3 regions of the Streptomyces sp. BF23-19 genome follow, and region 1 is predicted to be linked to each of the others. Evidence: riboswitches for the same ligand, from Rfam matches in the RefSeq annotation. Region 1 holds a riboswitch; each other region holds the start of a gene.
What was found. A riboswitch is a leader RNA that binds a small molecule or an ion and turns the genes downstream of it on or off. The one in region 1 is predicted to bind thiamine pyrophosphate.
Positions count from the first base shown of each region.

Region 1 (5,039 bases):
GGCGCGCTGCTTCTGCGGCGCGCCTTTCGTCTTACAAGGAGTACCTGCCATGGCCCGCCCCGTTCCGGGAGAGCTCACCTTCGTCGCCCCTCGCGGGGTCAAGAAGCCGCCCCGGCACCTTGCCGACCTGACCCCGGCCGAGCGCCGCGAGGCGGTCGCCGCGATCGGCGAGAAGCCGTTCCGGGCCAAGCAGCTCTCGCAGCACTACTTCGCCCGGTACGCGCACGACCCGGCCGAGTGGACCGACATCCCGGCGGGCTCGCGGGAGAAGCTCCAGCAGGAGCTGCTGCCGGACCTGATGAGCGTCATCCGGCACATCTCGTGCGACGACGACACCACCCGCAAGACCCTGTGGAAGCTGCACGACGGCACGCTCGTCGAGTCCGTGCTCATGCGCTACCCCGACCGGGTCACCATGTGCATCTCCTCTCAGGCCGGCTGCGGTATGAACTGTCCGTTCTGCGCCACCGGCCAGGCGGGCCTGGACCGCAACCTGTCCACCGCCGAGATCGTGCACCAGATCGTCGACGGCATGCGCGCACTGCGCGACGGCGAGGTCCCCGGTGGCCCGGCCCGGCTGTCGAACATCGTCTTCATGGGCATGGGCGAGCCGCTCGCCAACTACAACCGCGTGGTCGGCGCCATCCGCCGGCTCACCGACCCGGAGCCCGACGGCCTCGGTCTGTCGCAGCGCGGCATCACCGTCTCCACCGTCGGCCTGGTTCCGGCCATGCTGCGCTTCGCCGACGAGGGCTTCAAGTGCCGCCTCGCCGTCTCGCTGCACGCGCCCGACGACGAGCTGCGCGACACCCTCGTCCCCGTGAACACCCGCTGGAACGTTCGCGAGGTGCTCGGCGCCGCCTGGGAGTACGCCGAGAAGTCCGGCCGCCGGATCTCCATCGAGTACGCCCTGATCCGCGACATCAACGACCAGGCCTGGCGCGGTGACCTCCTGGGCAAGCTGCTCAAGGGCAAGCGCGTACACGTCAACCTGATCCCGCTCAACCCGACGCCGGGCTCCAAGTGGACCGCCTCGCGGCCCGAGGACGAGAAGGCCTTCGTGGAGGCCATCGCCCGCCACGGTGTGCCGGTGACCGTACGGGACACCCGGGGCCAGGAGATCGACGGAGCGTGCGGCCAGCTGGCCGCCTCGGAACGCTAGATTCCGCCTCTGTTCGACGCTATTCGGCCACGGGGTACCCTGTGGCCGAACCAATTTCATATTCCGACAGGGGAGCGCCACAGCGCTGAGAGTGCGGTATCCGTCATCCGCAGACCCTCTGAACCTCGCCCCGGTCATTCGGGGTAGGAAGTTCGGTCACCACTCTTGCTGTTGCGCCCTGCCCGGCGTCCGCTCTCGCAGAGCGCCGGGCAGGGCCGCGTCTTCTCCTGGACATCCCAGGAGGAATTCACCGATGAGCACCACCAAGAAGATCGCGGGCGTCGCGCTCGCGGCCGCGCTGGGCGTCACCACGCTCAGCGCCTGCGGCGGCGGCGACACCAAGGACAAGCCCGCCGGCGCGAGCGACGCCCCGAAGTCCAAGACCGTCACGCTCGTCTCCCACGACTCCTTCAACGTGACCGAATCGGTCCTCAAGGAGTTCGAGCAGCAGAGCGGCTACACGGTCAAGGTCCTGAAGTCCGGGGACGCCGGCGCGGCCCTGAACCAGGAGATCCTCACCAAGGGCTCCCCGCGCGGTGACGTCTTCTTCGGCGTCGACAACACCCTCCTCTCGCGCGCCCTCGACAACGGCATCTTCACCCCCTACGAGGCCAAGGGCCTCGCCGAGGTCAAGCCCGAGTACGTGCTCGACAAGGAGCACCGGGTCACCCCGATCGACTCCGGCGACATCTGCGTCAACTACGACAAGGCGTACTTCACCGAGAAGAAGATCGCCCCGCCGCAGACGCTGGACGACCTGACCAAGCCGGAGTACAAGAACCTGCTGGTCACCGAGAACGCCGCGACCTCCTCGCCCGGCCTCGGCTTCCTGCTCGCCTCCGTCGGCAAGTACGGCGAGGACGGCTGGAAGGACTACTGGAGCAAGCTCAAGGCCAACGGCGTCGAGGTCGTCGACGGCTGGGAGCAGGCCTACAACGAGCGCTTCTCCGGCTCCGCGGGCGGCAAGAAGGCCAAGGGCGACCGCCCGCTGGTCGTCTCGTACGCCTCCAGCCCGCCGGTCGAGGTCCTGTACGGCGAGCCCCAGCCGACCGAGGCCCCCACGGGCGTCTCCACCGGCACCTGCTTCCGCCAGATCGAGTTCGCGGGTCTGCTCAAGGGCGCCAAGAACGAGGAGGGCGGAAAGGCCCTCGTGGACTTCCTGGTCAGCAAGAAGTTCCAGGAGGACATGCCGCTCCAGATGTTCGTGAACCCGGTGACGAAGGACGCCGCCCTGCCGGAGCTGTTCACCAAGCACGGTGTGGTGGTCGAGAAGCCCGAGAACGTGGCTCCCGAGACCATCGCCAAGAACCGTGAGCAGTGGGTCAAGGCATGGACCGCGCTCGTCGTGAAGTAAGCGGTACCAAGGAGCCGGGCGTGGCGTCGGGGGGCGCCACGCCGGGCTCCGGCCCCCGCGAGGGGGCACGGGCGACCGCCGTGCGGTTCGCCCTGATGGCCGTCCCCCTCGCCTTCTTCGGGCTGTTCTTCGCCTACCCCGTCGCCGCGATCGTCGGGCGCGGCCTGAAGACCGACGAGGGATGGCAGTTCGGCCGGTTCGCGGAGGTGCTGGGCCGCCCCGACATCGCCGACGTGCTGTGGTTCACCACCTGGCAGGCGTTCGCCTCCACCCTGCTCACCCTGCTGATCGCCCTCCCCGCCGCGTACGTCTTCGCGCGCTTCGAGTTCCCGGGCAAGCAGCTGCTGCGCGCCGTGGTGACCGTGCCCTTCGTGCTGCCGACCGTGGTGGTCGGCACCGCTTTTCTCGCGCTGCTGGGGCGGGGCGGGCTGTTGGACGACCTGGTCGGAGTCCGGCTCGACACCACCGTCTGGGCGATCCTGCTCGCGCACGTCTTCTTCAACTACGCCGTCGTCGTCCGCACGGTCGGCGGGCTGTGGGCCCAGCTCGATCCGCGCCAGGAGGAGGCCGCCCGCGTGCTGGGCGCCGGCCGGTTCACCGCCTGGCGGCGGGTGACGCTGCCCGCGCTGGCCCCGGCGGTGGCCGCCGCCTCCCTGATGGTGTTCCTGTTCACCTTCAGCTCCTTCGGCGTCGTACTGATCCTCGGCGGACCCGCGTACTCCACCCTGGAGGTGGAGGTCTACCGGCAGACCGCGCAGCTCCTGGACCTGCCGACGGCGGCCGTCCTGACGATGGTGCAGTTCGCCGCGATCGGCGCGATCCTCGCCGTGCACGCCTGGACCGTGCGCAAGCGCGAGACCGCCCTGAGCTTGGTGGACCCGGGACGCACCACCCACCGGCCGCGCGGCTGGGCGCAGCGCACGCTGCTGGGAGGGGTGCTGCTGACCGTCGCGCTGCTGATCGCGGCGCCGCTGGGCGTGCTGGTCGAGCGGTCCTTCGACACCCCCGGCGGCTACGGCCTCGGCTACTACCGGGCGCTGCAGGACGCGGGCGCCGGCGGCGGGACCTTCCTGGTGGCCCCGCTGGAGGCGATCTGGAACTCCCTGCAGTACGCGCTCGCCGCCACCGCGATCGCCCTGGTCATCGGGGGGCTCGCGGCCGCGGCGCTGACCCGGCGCGAGGGCCGCTTCGTACGCGGCTTCGACGCGCTGCTGATGCTGCCGCTCGGGGTGTCCGCCGTGACCGTGGGCTTCGGCTTCCTGATCACCCTGGACGAGCCACCGCTGGATCTGCGGACCTCATGGATCCTGGTGCCGCTGGCGCAGGCCCTGGTGGGCGTGCCCTTCGTCGTACGCACCATGCTGCCGGTGCTGCGCGCGGTGGACGGGCGGTTGCGCGAGGCCGCCGCGGTGCTCGGCGCGTCGCCGCTGCGGGCCTGGCGGGAGGTGGACCTTCCGCTGGTGCGGCGGGCGCTGCTGATCGCGGCCGGGTTCGCCTTCGCGGTATCCCTGGGGGAGTTCGGCGCGACCGTGTTCATCGCGCGGGCGGACCGGCCGACGCTGCCGGTGGCCGTGGCGCGGCTGCTGGGGCGGGCCGGAGAGCTGAACTACGGGCAGGCGATGGCCCTGAGCACGATTCTGATGCTGGTGTGCGCGGTGTCCCTGCTGCTACTGGAGCGACTGCGCCCCGACAAGACCTCCGGAGAATTCTGATGACACTGCTTCAGCTGGAGGGGGTGTCGGTCCGCTTCGGTGAGCGCGCGGCGCAGTACGCCCTGGACGGCGTGGACCTCACGGTCGCCGAGCACGAGGTCGTGTGCGTGTTGGGACCGAGCGGCAGCGGCAAGTCCACGCTGCTGCGGGTCGTCGCCGGACTGCAGCAGATGTCCGCCGGGCGGGTGCTGTTGGGCGGGGCCGACCAGGCCGGCGTCCCCGTGCACCGGCGGGGCGTGGGCCTGATGTTCCAGGACCACCAGCTCTTCCCGCACCGTGACGTCGGCGCGAACGTCTCCTTCGGGCTGAAGGTGCGCGGAGCCGGACGGGCCTCGTCCGCGGACCGGGTCGCGCAACTGCTGGAACTGGTCGGGCTCCCCGGGGCCCAGGCCCGGGCGGTGGCCTCCCTGTCCGGCGGCGAGCAGCAGCGCGTCGCGCTGGCCCGGGCACTGGCCCCGTCACCGAGGCTGCTGATGCTCGACGAACCGCTGGGGCAGCTGGACCGGGGGCTGCGCGAGCGGCTGGTGGTGGAGCTGCGCGGGCTGTTCTCCCGGCTGGGCACGACCGTACTGGCCGTCACGCACGACCAGGGCGAGGCCTTCGCCCTGGCCGACCGGGTGGTGGTCATGCGGGACGGCCGGATCGCGCAGGCCGGCACCCCCCTGGAGGTGTGGCAGCGGCCCGCGTCGGAGTTCGTGGCGCGCTTCCTCGGCTTCGAGAACGTGGTCCCGGCCGTGGTCTCGGGCGACGCGGCCGCCACCGCGTGGGGCAAGGTTCCGGTACCGGCCGGCTCCCCGGAGGGGGAGCAGCG
Region 1 covers NZ_JBGBPT010000020.1:42,937-47,975, forward strand. Annotated here, with positions in the region: gene rlmN (23S rRNA (adenine(2503)-C(2))-methyltransferase RlmN) at 50-1,162, shown strand; TPP riboswitch at 1,221-1,330, shown strand; gene AB8A24_RS14125 (thiamine ABC transporter substrate-binding protein) at 1,416-2,516, shown strand; gene AB8A24_RS14130 (ABC transporter permease) at 2,612-4,228, shown strand; gene AB8A24_RS14135 (ABC transporter ATP-binding protein) at 4,228-5,039, shown strand, end outside.

Region 2 (5,039 bases), on a different contig from region 1:
CCCCTCTCGGTACGGCCGCCGGCGCGGGAACGGGGACGGCCGCTCAGGCCCGCTGGTGCAGGCCCAGGTTCTCGTAGATTTCGAGAGTCGCCGTGGAATTGTTGAGCGTGATGAAGTGCAGCCCCGGGACACCCTCGGACAGCAGCCGCGCGCAGAACTCCGTGGCGAACTCGATGCCAATGGAGCGTACAGCGGCCGGGTCGTCCTTGACGGCGAGCATGCGCTCTTTCACGTCCGCGGGGAAGACCGCGGTGCTCAGTTGGGGCAGTCGGTCGAGCTGCTTGATGCCCACAACAGGCATGACCTCGGGGATGATCGGGGTGTCGCAGCCCGCCTTCTCGACGCTGTCGCGCAGCCGCAGATAATTCTCGGGATCGAAGAACATCTGGGTGATCGCGTAGTCGGCGCCGGCACGGCACTTGTCCACGAAGTGCCGGATGTCCGTATCCCAGTCCGTCGATCGGGGGTGCATCTCGGGGAAGGCCGCGACACCGACGCAGAAGTCCCCGGACTCCTTGAGCAGCCTCACCAGGTCGGCGGCGTAGTGCACGCCCTCGGGGTGGGACACCCACTCGGCCATCGGGTCGCCCGGCGGGTCACCGCGCAGGGCGAGCATGTTGCGGATCCCGGCGTCGGCGAACTGGCCGATGACGTGGCGCAGCTCGGCGATGGAGTGGTCCACGGCGGTCAGGTGCGCGACGGGCGTGAGGGTGGTGTCCGCGGCGATCTCCTGGGTGGCCTTGACGGTGCCACCGCGGGTGGAGCCGCCGGCTCCGTAGGTCACGGACACGAAACTGGGAGATACCGCCTCGACCCGGCGCAGGGCGTTCCAAAGGTTGCGTTCGCCCTTCTCCGTCTTCGGGGCCCAGAACTCGAAGGAGTACGAGCGCCCGGACGCGAGGAGGTCGCGGACCGTGTGTGCACGATCCGACCAGGTGGAAGCGGTACCAGAGGCCATGTGGGCAGGTTAGACGCGGCCCGGCGGACACCGAAGCCTTGTCCGCCTTTTGGACACGTTTTTGGACACGTGTGGGCCCGGCTCTGGCCGGAAGGCGTCCGTACGGGGTACCGCGACCGCCCGTCGTCCGGGCGGACGGGGCTCAGCCGAGGCGGGCCCGGACCCGCTTGGCGAGCTCCGCGGCGGCCGCGCCGGGGTCGGTGGCCTCGGTGAGGGCGCGGACGACCACGATGCGGGTGGCGCCTGCGTCCAGCACCTCGTCCAGGTTCGAGCCGTCGATGCCGCCGATGGCGAACCAGGGGCGGTCCTGCTCCAGGGAGGCCGCGTACCGGACGAGGTCCAGGCCCGGGGCGTGGCGGCCGGGCTTGGTGGGGGTGGGCCAGCAGGGGCCGGTGCAGAAGTAGTCCACGCCGGCTTCGGCGACGGCCGCGTCGACCTCGTCCTCGGCGTGGCAGGACCGGCCGATCAGCACCCCTTCGCCGAGGATGGCGCGGGCCGCGGGGACGGGGATGTCGCCCTGGCCGAGGTGCAGGACGTCGGAGCCGATGGCGTGGGCGACGTCGGCGCGGTCGTTCACGGCGAGGAGCTTGCCGTGGCGGCGGGCGGCCTCGGCGAAGACCTGGAGGTGTTCGAGCTCCTCCCCCGCCTCCATGCCCTTGTCGCGGAGCTGGACGATGTCCACGCCCGAGGAGAGCACGGCGTCGAGGAAGTCGGGGAGGTCACCCTGGCGCTTGCGGGCGTCCGTGCAGAGGTAGAGCCGGGCGTCGGACAGCTGCATGGGTGTACCCCCCGTGGTGGATGCGGTGTACGGACCGGGGCCGCGGCCGTGGGCCCGTACACCGCTGTGGAGCGAAGGCGATCAGGTCAGAGGGCGAGCGCCTGAGCGCGGCGCTTCACCTCCGTGCCGCGATTCTCGCTCAGCGCCTGCACGGGGGTGCCGGGCAGGGTCGGATCCTCGGTGAAGAGCCATTCCAGGATCTCCTCCTCGGTGAAGCGGTCGTCGCGCAGCACGGTCAGCAGACCGACGAGGCCCTTGACGACCTTGTCGCCGTCGATGAAGGGAGCCGGCACCTGCAGGGAGCGGTTCTCGCCCCGGCGGACGGCGATGAGCTGCCCTTCCTTGACCATCTGGCGGACCCGGGTCACCTCGATGTTCAGCATCTCCGCGATGTCGGGGAGGTACAGCCATGAGGGGACAAGGGCATCGATCTTTGCGTCAATCTCGGTCACAGACACAAGCCTGCCATCTCGGCTCCGCCGCCGGTACCTGAGCAGCCCCGTCCGGGTCGCGGTCCATGCCGAGGCTCCGCCCCGGACCCCGCGCCGCGAACGCCGGCGGGGCCGAGATTTCCCTACGGGCGTCCGCCCCCACCAGGTGGACGGCAGCAGCCACGATCCAGCCTCGCCGGCGTTCGAGGCGCGGGTCCGGGCGGAGCCCGGCGGCCGTCAGGCCGTGGCCGACTTCAGCGGGACCGAGGGGTCGCCGACCTTGGCGGGGTCCACGGGGACGCCCGTCTCGATGAGCTTGCGACCCTGCGCCAGGTCGCGCGGGCGGCCCACCGCCAGGACCGCGACCAGTGCGCCGTCGCGCAGCCAGCACGCCGACCAGGTGGGGCCGGCCGGATCCCCGCGCAGGATCAGGGTGTCGGCCCCGCCGTGGTGGCCGGCGTACTGGACGAAGCGGCCGAACTGCTCCGACCAGAAGTACGGCACCGGGTCGTAGACCTGGGCCGGCTCCCCGGCCAGGATGTTCGCCGCGACCGCCCTGGGCCCCTGCAGGGCGTTGTCCCAGTGGTGCACGAGCAGTCGCGTCCCGTACCGCCCGGAGGGGAAGGAGGCGCAGTCGCCGACCGCGTACACCCCGGGCAGCGAGGTCCTCAGGTACGCGTCCGCGGTGATCGATCCGTCGGGGCCGCGTTCCACGCCGGTCCCGTCCAGCCATCCGGTGGCGGGGCGCGCGCCGATGCCCACCACCACCGCGCCGGCGGGCAGGGCTCGCCCGTCCGCCAGCAGGACCCGCCCCTCCTCGATCCCGGCGACCTTCGCCCCGGTGATCAGCTCCGCGCCCGCCTCCTGGTACCAGCGCGCCATCGGCTCGGTGACCTCGGCGGGCAGCGCCCCCGCCAGGACCCGGTCCGCCGCCTCGACCACGGTGACCTCGCAGCCCGCCTCCCGGGCGGCGGTGGCGAACTCGGCGCCGATCCAGCCCGCCCCGACGACCACGGCCCGGGGGGAGGCGGCCAGCACCGGGCGCAGCCGGGCGGCGTCGTCCAGCGTGCGCAGCAGGTGCACGCCCGGGACGCCCTCGGTGCCGGGGATGGTCAGCGGCTGCGCGCCGGTCGCCAGGACGAGGGTCCCGTAGGGGACGGGTCCCGTCTCGGTGTCCAGCTCGTGGACGGCGGCGCGCAGTCCGGTGACCTCGACGCCGAGCCTGAGGTCGATGTCGAGGCCTTCGAAGTCCACGTCGAAGGCGGAGTCCTCGGCCTTGCCGAGGAGTACCGCCTTGGACAGCGGGGGGCGGTCGTAGGGCTGGTGGGGTTCGGCTCCCAGCAGGGTCACGGGGCCGGTGAAGCCCTGTTCGCGCAGGGCCACGGCGGTCTGCACCCCGGCCATTCCGGCGCCGACGATCACGACGCCTCGCTGATTCTGTTCCGTCTGCTCGCTCACGCCGCCACCCTAATCATCTGACGCTCCGTCAGGAATAGGTGCCGCCTTACCCGCCCTCCACGGCCGGGTTAGTCTGGCCACCGTACCTATCGCGGGAGTCCGGCGCACCGGGCTGAGAGGGAGGCTGGCCGGCCTCCGACCGTACGAACCTGATCCGGGTCATGCCGGCGAAGGGAGGGGCTGGACGCCCATGCACTCATCTCGGAAGGGTTCCGCCACGGGATCCGACGTCCTCGTCATCGGGGGCGGAATCATCGGCCTGGTCACCGCTTGGCGGGCCGCCGCGCGCGGGCTGCGCACCGTACTCGCCGACCCCGCACCCGGCGGCGGCGCCGCCCAGGTCGCGGCCGGCATGCTCGCCCCCGTCACCGAACTGCACTACGGCGAGGAGGCCCTGCTCGGCCTCGGCCTCGCCTCCGCCGCACGCTATCCGCAGTTCGCCGCCGAACTCGCCGAGGCGAGCGGCGGCCTGGACATCGGCTACCGCACCTGCGGCACCCTCGCCGTCGCCCTCGACGCCGACGACCGCCTCCACCTGCGCGAACTGCACGCCCTGCAGCGCCGCTGCGGCCTGGAGTCCGAGTGGCTCACCGGCCGCGAGTGCCGCCGCCTGGAGCCCATGCTCGCCCCGGGCGTACGCGGCGGGCTGCGCGTCGACGGCGACCACCAGGTCGACCCCCGCCGACTCGCGGCCGCCCTGCTGGCCGCCTGCGAACGCGCCGGCGTGACCATCCACCGGACGGCCGCGCAGCGGCTGCTCACCACCACCGACCGGGCGACCGGAGCCCTCCTCGACGACGGTACGGAGCTGCTCGCAGACCAGGTGGTCCTCGCCGCGGGCTCGTTCACCGGCCGGCTGGCGGGCGTGCCGCCGCAGGTCGTGGCCCCCGTACGGCCGGTCAAGGGCCAGGTCCTGCGGCTCACGGTGCCGGCCGCCTACGCGCCGTTCCTGTCGCGGACCGTCCGGGCCGTCGTCCGCGGCAGCCACGTCTACCTGGTGCCGCGCGAGAACGGCGAACTCGTCGTCGGCGCCACCAGCGAGGAACTCGGCTGGGACACCACCGTCACCGCGGGCGGGGTCTACGAACTCCTGCGCGACGCCCACGAACTGGTCCCCGGCATCACCGAACTCCCGCTCACCGAGACCCGGGCGGGACTGCGCCCCGGATCCCCCGACAACGCCCCGCTGCTCGGCCCGACCGACCTGCCGGGCCTGCACCTGGCCACCGGGCACTACCGCAACGGGGTGCTACTGACCCCCCTCACCGGCGAGGTCCTCGCCGAGCTGCTGGCCACCGGCGAACTGCCGGAGATCGCGCGCCCCTTCACCCCCCGCCGGTTCTCCGCCGAACGTCAGGAGTCGTACGCATGACCATCTCCGTGAACGGCGAACCGCGCGAGGTCGCGGCCGGCG
Region 2 covers NZ_JBGBPT010000063.1:16,589-21,627, forward strand. Annotated here, with positions in the region: gene metF (methylenetetrahydrofolate reductase [NAD(P)H]) at 44-958, opposite strand; gene thiE (thiamine phosphate synthase) at 1,101-1,736, opposite strand; gene AB8A24_RS29715 (Rv2175c family DNA-binding protein) at 1,823-2,188, opposite strand; gene AB8A24_RS29720 (FAD-dependent oxidoreductase) at 2,405-3,625, opposite strand; TPP riboswitch at 3,707-3,818, shown strand; gene thiO (glycine oxidase ThiO) at 3,816-4,997, shown strand; gene thiS (sulfur carrier protein ThiS) at 4,994-5,039, shown strand, end outside.
Region 2: another riboswitch for thiamine pyrophosphate. It lies ahead of thiO (glycine oxidase ThiO); the one in region 1 lies ahead of AB8A24_RS14125 (thiamine ABC transporter substrate-binding protein).

Region 3 (5,039 bases), on a different contig from region 1:
AGGAGCTCTCGTTCCGGATTCCGGTGGAACTCCGGTACGACGCACGCGACCCCTACGCAGTCCGCCTGACCTTCCACCTTCCCGGAGATGCGCCCGTGACCTGGGCGTTCGGCCGGGAACTCCTTCTCGACGGCATCAACAAGCCATGCGGTGACGGCGATGTGCACATCGCCCCCACCCACCCGGAGGATCTGTCCGACGTCCACATCCGCCTCCAGGTCGGCGGCGACCGGGCCCTGTTCCGCGCCAGCGCTGCGCCGCTCGTCGCGTTCCTCGACCGGACCGACCGGATCGTTCCCCTCGGACAGGAGCGCAACCTCGGGGACTTCGAGGAGAACCTCGACGAGGCCCTCGGCAAGATCCTCGCCGAATCGCAGCAGAACGAGCAGAACGCCGGCTGACCGGCTGACCGGCTGACCAGCTGACCGGCTGATCGGTTGACCAGCTGACCAGCTGACCGGCCGATCGGTTGATCCGCTGATCAGCGCTTGCGCCGCCGCCCCCGGCCGCGGACCGGCCCTGCGGCCGGGGCGCCGGCCGGGGATCCCGGTCGGTCGGCGGAAACCACCAGCGCGGCCAGCGCCGTTGTCACGGGCACCGAGGCCACCAGGCCGATCGACCCCACGAGGGTCCGTACGATCTCCTCCGCCACCAGCTCGCTGTTGGCCACCGAACCCATGCTGCTGTTCGCGATCGAGAACAGCAGGAGCAGTGGCAGCGCGGCACCCGCGTAGGCCAGTACCAGCGTGTTGACCACCGACGCGATGTGGTCGCGACCGATCCTGATCGCCGCCCGGTAGAGGGCGCGCGGCCCCATCGAGGGGTCCGCGTGGTGCAGTTCCCACACCGCCGACGTCTGGGTGACCGTCACGTCGTCGAGCACGCCCAGCGAGCCGATGATCACGCCTGCGAGCAGCAAACCACTCATGTCGATGTCCGGGTACAGCCCGTGGATCAGCCCGGTGTTGTCGTCGGTGTTGCCGCTGAGGAACGCCCAGTCGATGAACCCCGAACCGAGCAGCCCGATCAGCAACAGCGAGACGAGCGTGCCGAGAACGGCCACCGACGTACGGGCGGTCAGCCCGTGGCACATGTAGAGCGCGATCAGCATGATGGCGCTCGCCCCGACCACCGCGACGACCAGCGGGTTCGAACCCTGCAGGATGGCCGGGAGGATGAAGAGGGTCAGCACGCCGAAGCTGACCACCAGCGCGACCAGCGCGAACAGCCCGCGCATCCGCCCGACGAGGACGACGGCGGCCGCGAAGATGCCGGCCAGCAGCGCCATCGGGAGCTTGCGGTTCACGTCGATCACCGAGTACTGGAGGTCGCGCGGCGCGTCCGGCGCGTAGGCCACCACCACCTCCTGACCGTCCTCCAACTGCCGTGGTGCGCCCGGCTGGACGACCTCCACGAAGGTGCGGCCCTTGTCCGGGCCGCTGCTGACCTCGACGGTGGCCTTCTTGCACTCACCGGTCTGCTCGGCCTGCGCCTGGCGGCCCTCCGGGGTGGAAGGAGCGGCGGTCGTCGGTACCTGGGCGGCGTTCACGGTTTTGCAGTCGACCTGTTCGAGCGAGGTGACCACGCCCTGCTGGGTCTGCCGGTCGAACCCCACCCCCGTGCGCTCGTGGCCGGGGGCGCCGCCCGGCCAGAGCACCACCATGCCGACGAAGACGGCCGCGGCGAAGGGGATCAGCACGGCGGCGATGACCTTGCGCAGGTGCTTCGAGACGGGGGCCGCCGGGCCGTGGCCATGGCTGTGTCCGTGTCCGTGATCGTGGGACCGATCCGAGGGGCGCCCGCCGGAGTCCCCGCCGGAATGCGGGTCGGAATGCGGGTCCGAATGGCCGTCGGAGCGCCGGTCGGAGTGCCCGTCGGACGGTCTGGCGGACGGTTCGGGGCTCGCATGCGGGTGGCCGATGTGGCCAACGGTCTCTGTGGGCTCGGTGGGGGGCTGCGGCGAGGGCGTCACCAGCAGATCATCGCAAGAGATGAGGGGGCCCACTGTTCAGCACGCCATGGATGACGCTAGCGTGGGGGCACCTTTGCACAACGCGGGAGCTCGGAGCACCGGGCTGAGAGGACGCTGATCACCGTAAGGGCATCACAGATGCCTACGGGAAGAGGCTGCGTCGACCGCCGAACCTGTTACCGGGTAATGCCGGCGTAGGGAGATCAGGTCTCATGACCATTCAGGACGCACGCACGCCTGCCGTCAGCCAGGACGCCGACGGCCAGACCGAGCGCCAGCCGGGCTGGCACAAGGGATACCTGGCGGGCTCCCGCCCCGACCTCCGGGTGCCGGTCCGCCAGGTCCACCTCACCAACGGCAAGGACGTGACGCTCTACGACACGTCCGGTCCGTACACCGACCCGCAGATCGAGACCGACGTCCGCCGCGGTCTCGCGCCGCTGCGCGAGAACTGGATCATCAGCCGCGGGGACACCGAGGAGTACGCGGGCCGCCCCGTGCGCCCCGAGGACGACGGCATCAAGCACACCTCGCCGCGCGGGGGCCTCAAGAACCTCGACGCGGTCTTCCCGGGCCGTCCCCGCCAGCCCCGCCGTGGCCGCGACGGCGCCGCCGTCACGCAGCTCGCGTACGCCCGCCGGGGCGAGATCACCCCGGAGATGGAGTACGTCGCGATCCGCGAGAACGTCTCCCCCGAGGTCGTTCGCGAGGAGATCGCCGCAGGTCGCGCGGTACTTCCGGCGAACGTGAACCACCCCGAGATCGAGCCGATGATCATCGGCAAGCGGTTCCTGGTGAAGGTCAACGCCAACATCGGCAACTCCGCGGTCACCTCCTCCATCGAGGAGGAGGTCGACAAGATGACCTGGGCGACCAAGTGGGGCGCCGACACGGTCATGGACCTCTCGACCGGCCGCAACATCCACACCACCCGCGAGTGGGTGCTGCGCAACTCCCCCGTCCCGATCGGCACCGTGCCGCTCTACCAGGCGCTGGAAAAGGTCGACGGCCGTGCCGAGGACCTGACCTGGGAGATCTACAAGGACACGGTCATCGAGCAGGCCGAGCAGGGCGTCGACTACATGACGGTCCACGCCGGCGTGCTGCTGCCCTACGTGCCGCTGACCGCCCGCCGCAAGACCGGCATCGTCTCGCGCGGTGGCTCGATCATGGCCGCGTGGTGCCTCGCGCACCACAAGGAGAACTTCCTCTACACGAACTTCGAGGAGCTCTGCGAGATCCTCGCGACGTACGACGTCACGTACTCCCTCGGCGACGGTCTGCGCCCCGGCTCGATCGCGGACGCCAACGACGCGGCCCAGTTCGCCGAGCTGAAGACGCTGGGCGAGCTGAACACGATCGCCAAGCGCCACAACGTCCAGACGATGATCGAGGGCCCGGGCCACGTCCCGATGCACAAGATCAAGGAGAACATCGACCTCCAGCAGGAGATCTGCGAGGAGGCGCCGTTCTACACGCTCGGCCCGCTGACCACGGACGTCGCGCCCGCCTACGACCACATCACCTCGGGCATCGGCGCCGCGATGATCGCCTGGTGGGGTACCGCGATGCTCTGCTACGTGACGCCCAAGGAGCACCTGGGCCTGCCCAACCGTGACGACGTCAAGACCGGCGTCATCACGTACAAGATCGCGGCGCACGCCGCGGACCTGGCCAAGGGGCACCCGGGCGCCCAGGAGTGGGACGACGCCCTGTCGGACGCGCGGTTCGAGTTCCGCTGGGAGGACCAGTTCAACCTGGCCCTGGACCCGGACACGGCCCGTGAGTTCCACGACGAGACCCTCCCGGCGGAGCCGGCCAAGACCGCGCACTTCTGCTCGATGTGCGGTCCGAAGTTCTGCTCGATGAAGATCTCGCAGGACATCCGCCGTGAGCACGGTGGCGACCTGAAGGCGGAAGAGATCCAGGCGGGCATGGCGGAGAAGTCCGCCGAGTTCGCGGCCTCGGGCAGCCGCGTCTACCTGCCGCTGGCCGACTGACGCGCACGGTCGTCGGACAGACACGGTCGTCGGACAGGCACGACAGGCACGACCGGCACGACCGGCACGACCGGCACGACAGGACAGGCAGAGCAGGACAGCACAGCTGACGGCGAGGACCCGCGACCCTATGGGGGGAGTCGCGGGTCCTCGCCGTCTCGCCGTCAGGCGACCACCTGGTACTCCGGGTCCAGCTCGTGGCCGATCCGCCCGATGGCCCCCGACCACCTGCCGAAGCAGCTGAAGTGGCGGACGGGGTCAGTTCTGGTCCGGCTGGTGTTCCGGACCGCCGAAGTCCGGGCTCGTGAAGTCCGGAGGTGTGTAGCCGGGCCGGGGACTCTCCGACGGGGACCCCGGACTGGTGAAGTCCGGCCGGCTGTACCCCAGGTTGGGGATGCGGCCCGCCGCCGGTGTGCGGGGGGTCGGAAAGCCCGGGCCGGCGCTCGGGTCGGCCAGCGCGTCCCGCAGGAACGGCATGATGCCGCGCTCCAGCAGCGCGTGCCGCCAGGCCTCACGGGCCCGTGCGACCTCGTCGGGTATCGCCTCGGTCTCGTCCGCCGCCACCTCGGTCGAGCTGTTGCGGACGGCCGTCACCAGCAGCCCGATCACCGCGAAGAGCAGGGCGGCCGCGGTGAGCCCGCCGAAGAGCCAACCCGCCGTCAGCATCGTCTCGGCGAAGGCCGGTTCGGGCTCGATCATCTTCAGGATGTAGCCGACGAGCAGGAAGATCAGCATGGCGGTGCCCGCCAGGACGGGCGCGAGGACCGCGACCACGGCGCTGATGCCCGCGCCGCCACCGCTGCCCTCGGCGCCGTCCTCGTCTCCCGTCGTACCGGGCGAGGCCAGTACCTCGTCGCGTCGTTCCTCGCGGACCTTCACGTAGTGGCCGTACTCGGCGGCGGCCGCTGCCGCCAGCAGGGCGCTGGCCCCCTGGGCCATGGTGCGCAGCTGTTCGGCGTTCAGCCGTTCGCCGAGGGTGGCGAGCTCGGGCCGCTCGCGCGCGGCGCGCAGCGCCTCGTCGACGAGCCGATCGAACTCCGGTCGGTCTTCGGTCAGCAGGTGCGGAG
Region 3 covers NZ_JBGBPT010000002.1:122,413-127,451, forward strand. Annotated here, with positions in the region: gene AB8A24_RS01785 (SsgA family sporulation/cell division regulator) at 1-401, shown strand, start outside; gene AB8A24_RS01790 (YibE/F family protein) at 482-2,005, opposite strand; TPP riboswitch at 2,045-2,190, shown strand; gene thiC (phosphomethylpyrimidine synthase ThiC) at 2,185-3,972, shown strand; gene AB8A24_RS01800 (hypothetical protein) at 4,231-5,039, opposite strand, start outside.
Region 3: another riboswitch for thiamine pyrophosphate. It lies ahead of thiC (phosphomethylpyrimidine synthase ThiC); the one in region 1 lies ahead of AB8A24_RS14125 (thiamine ABC transporter substrate-binding protein).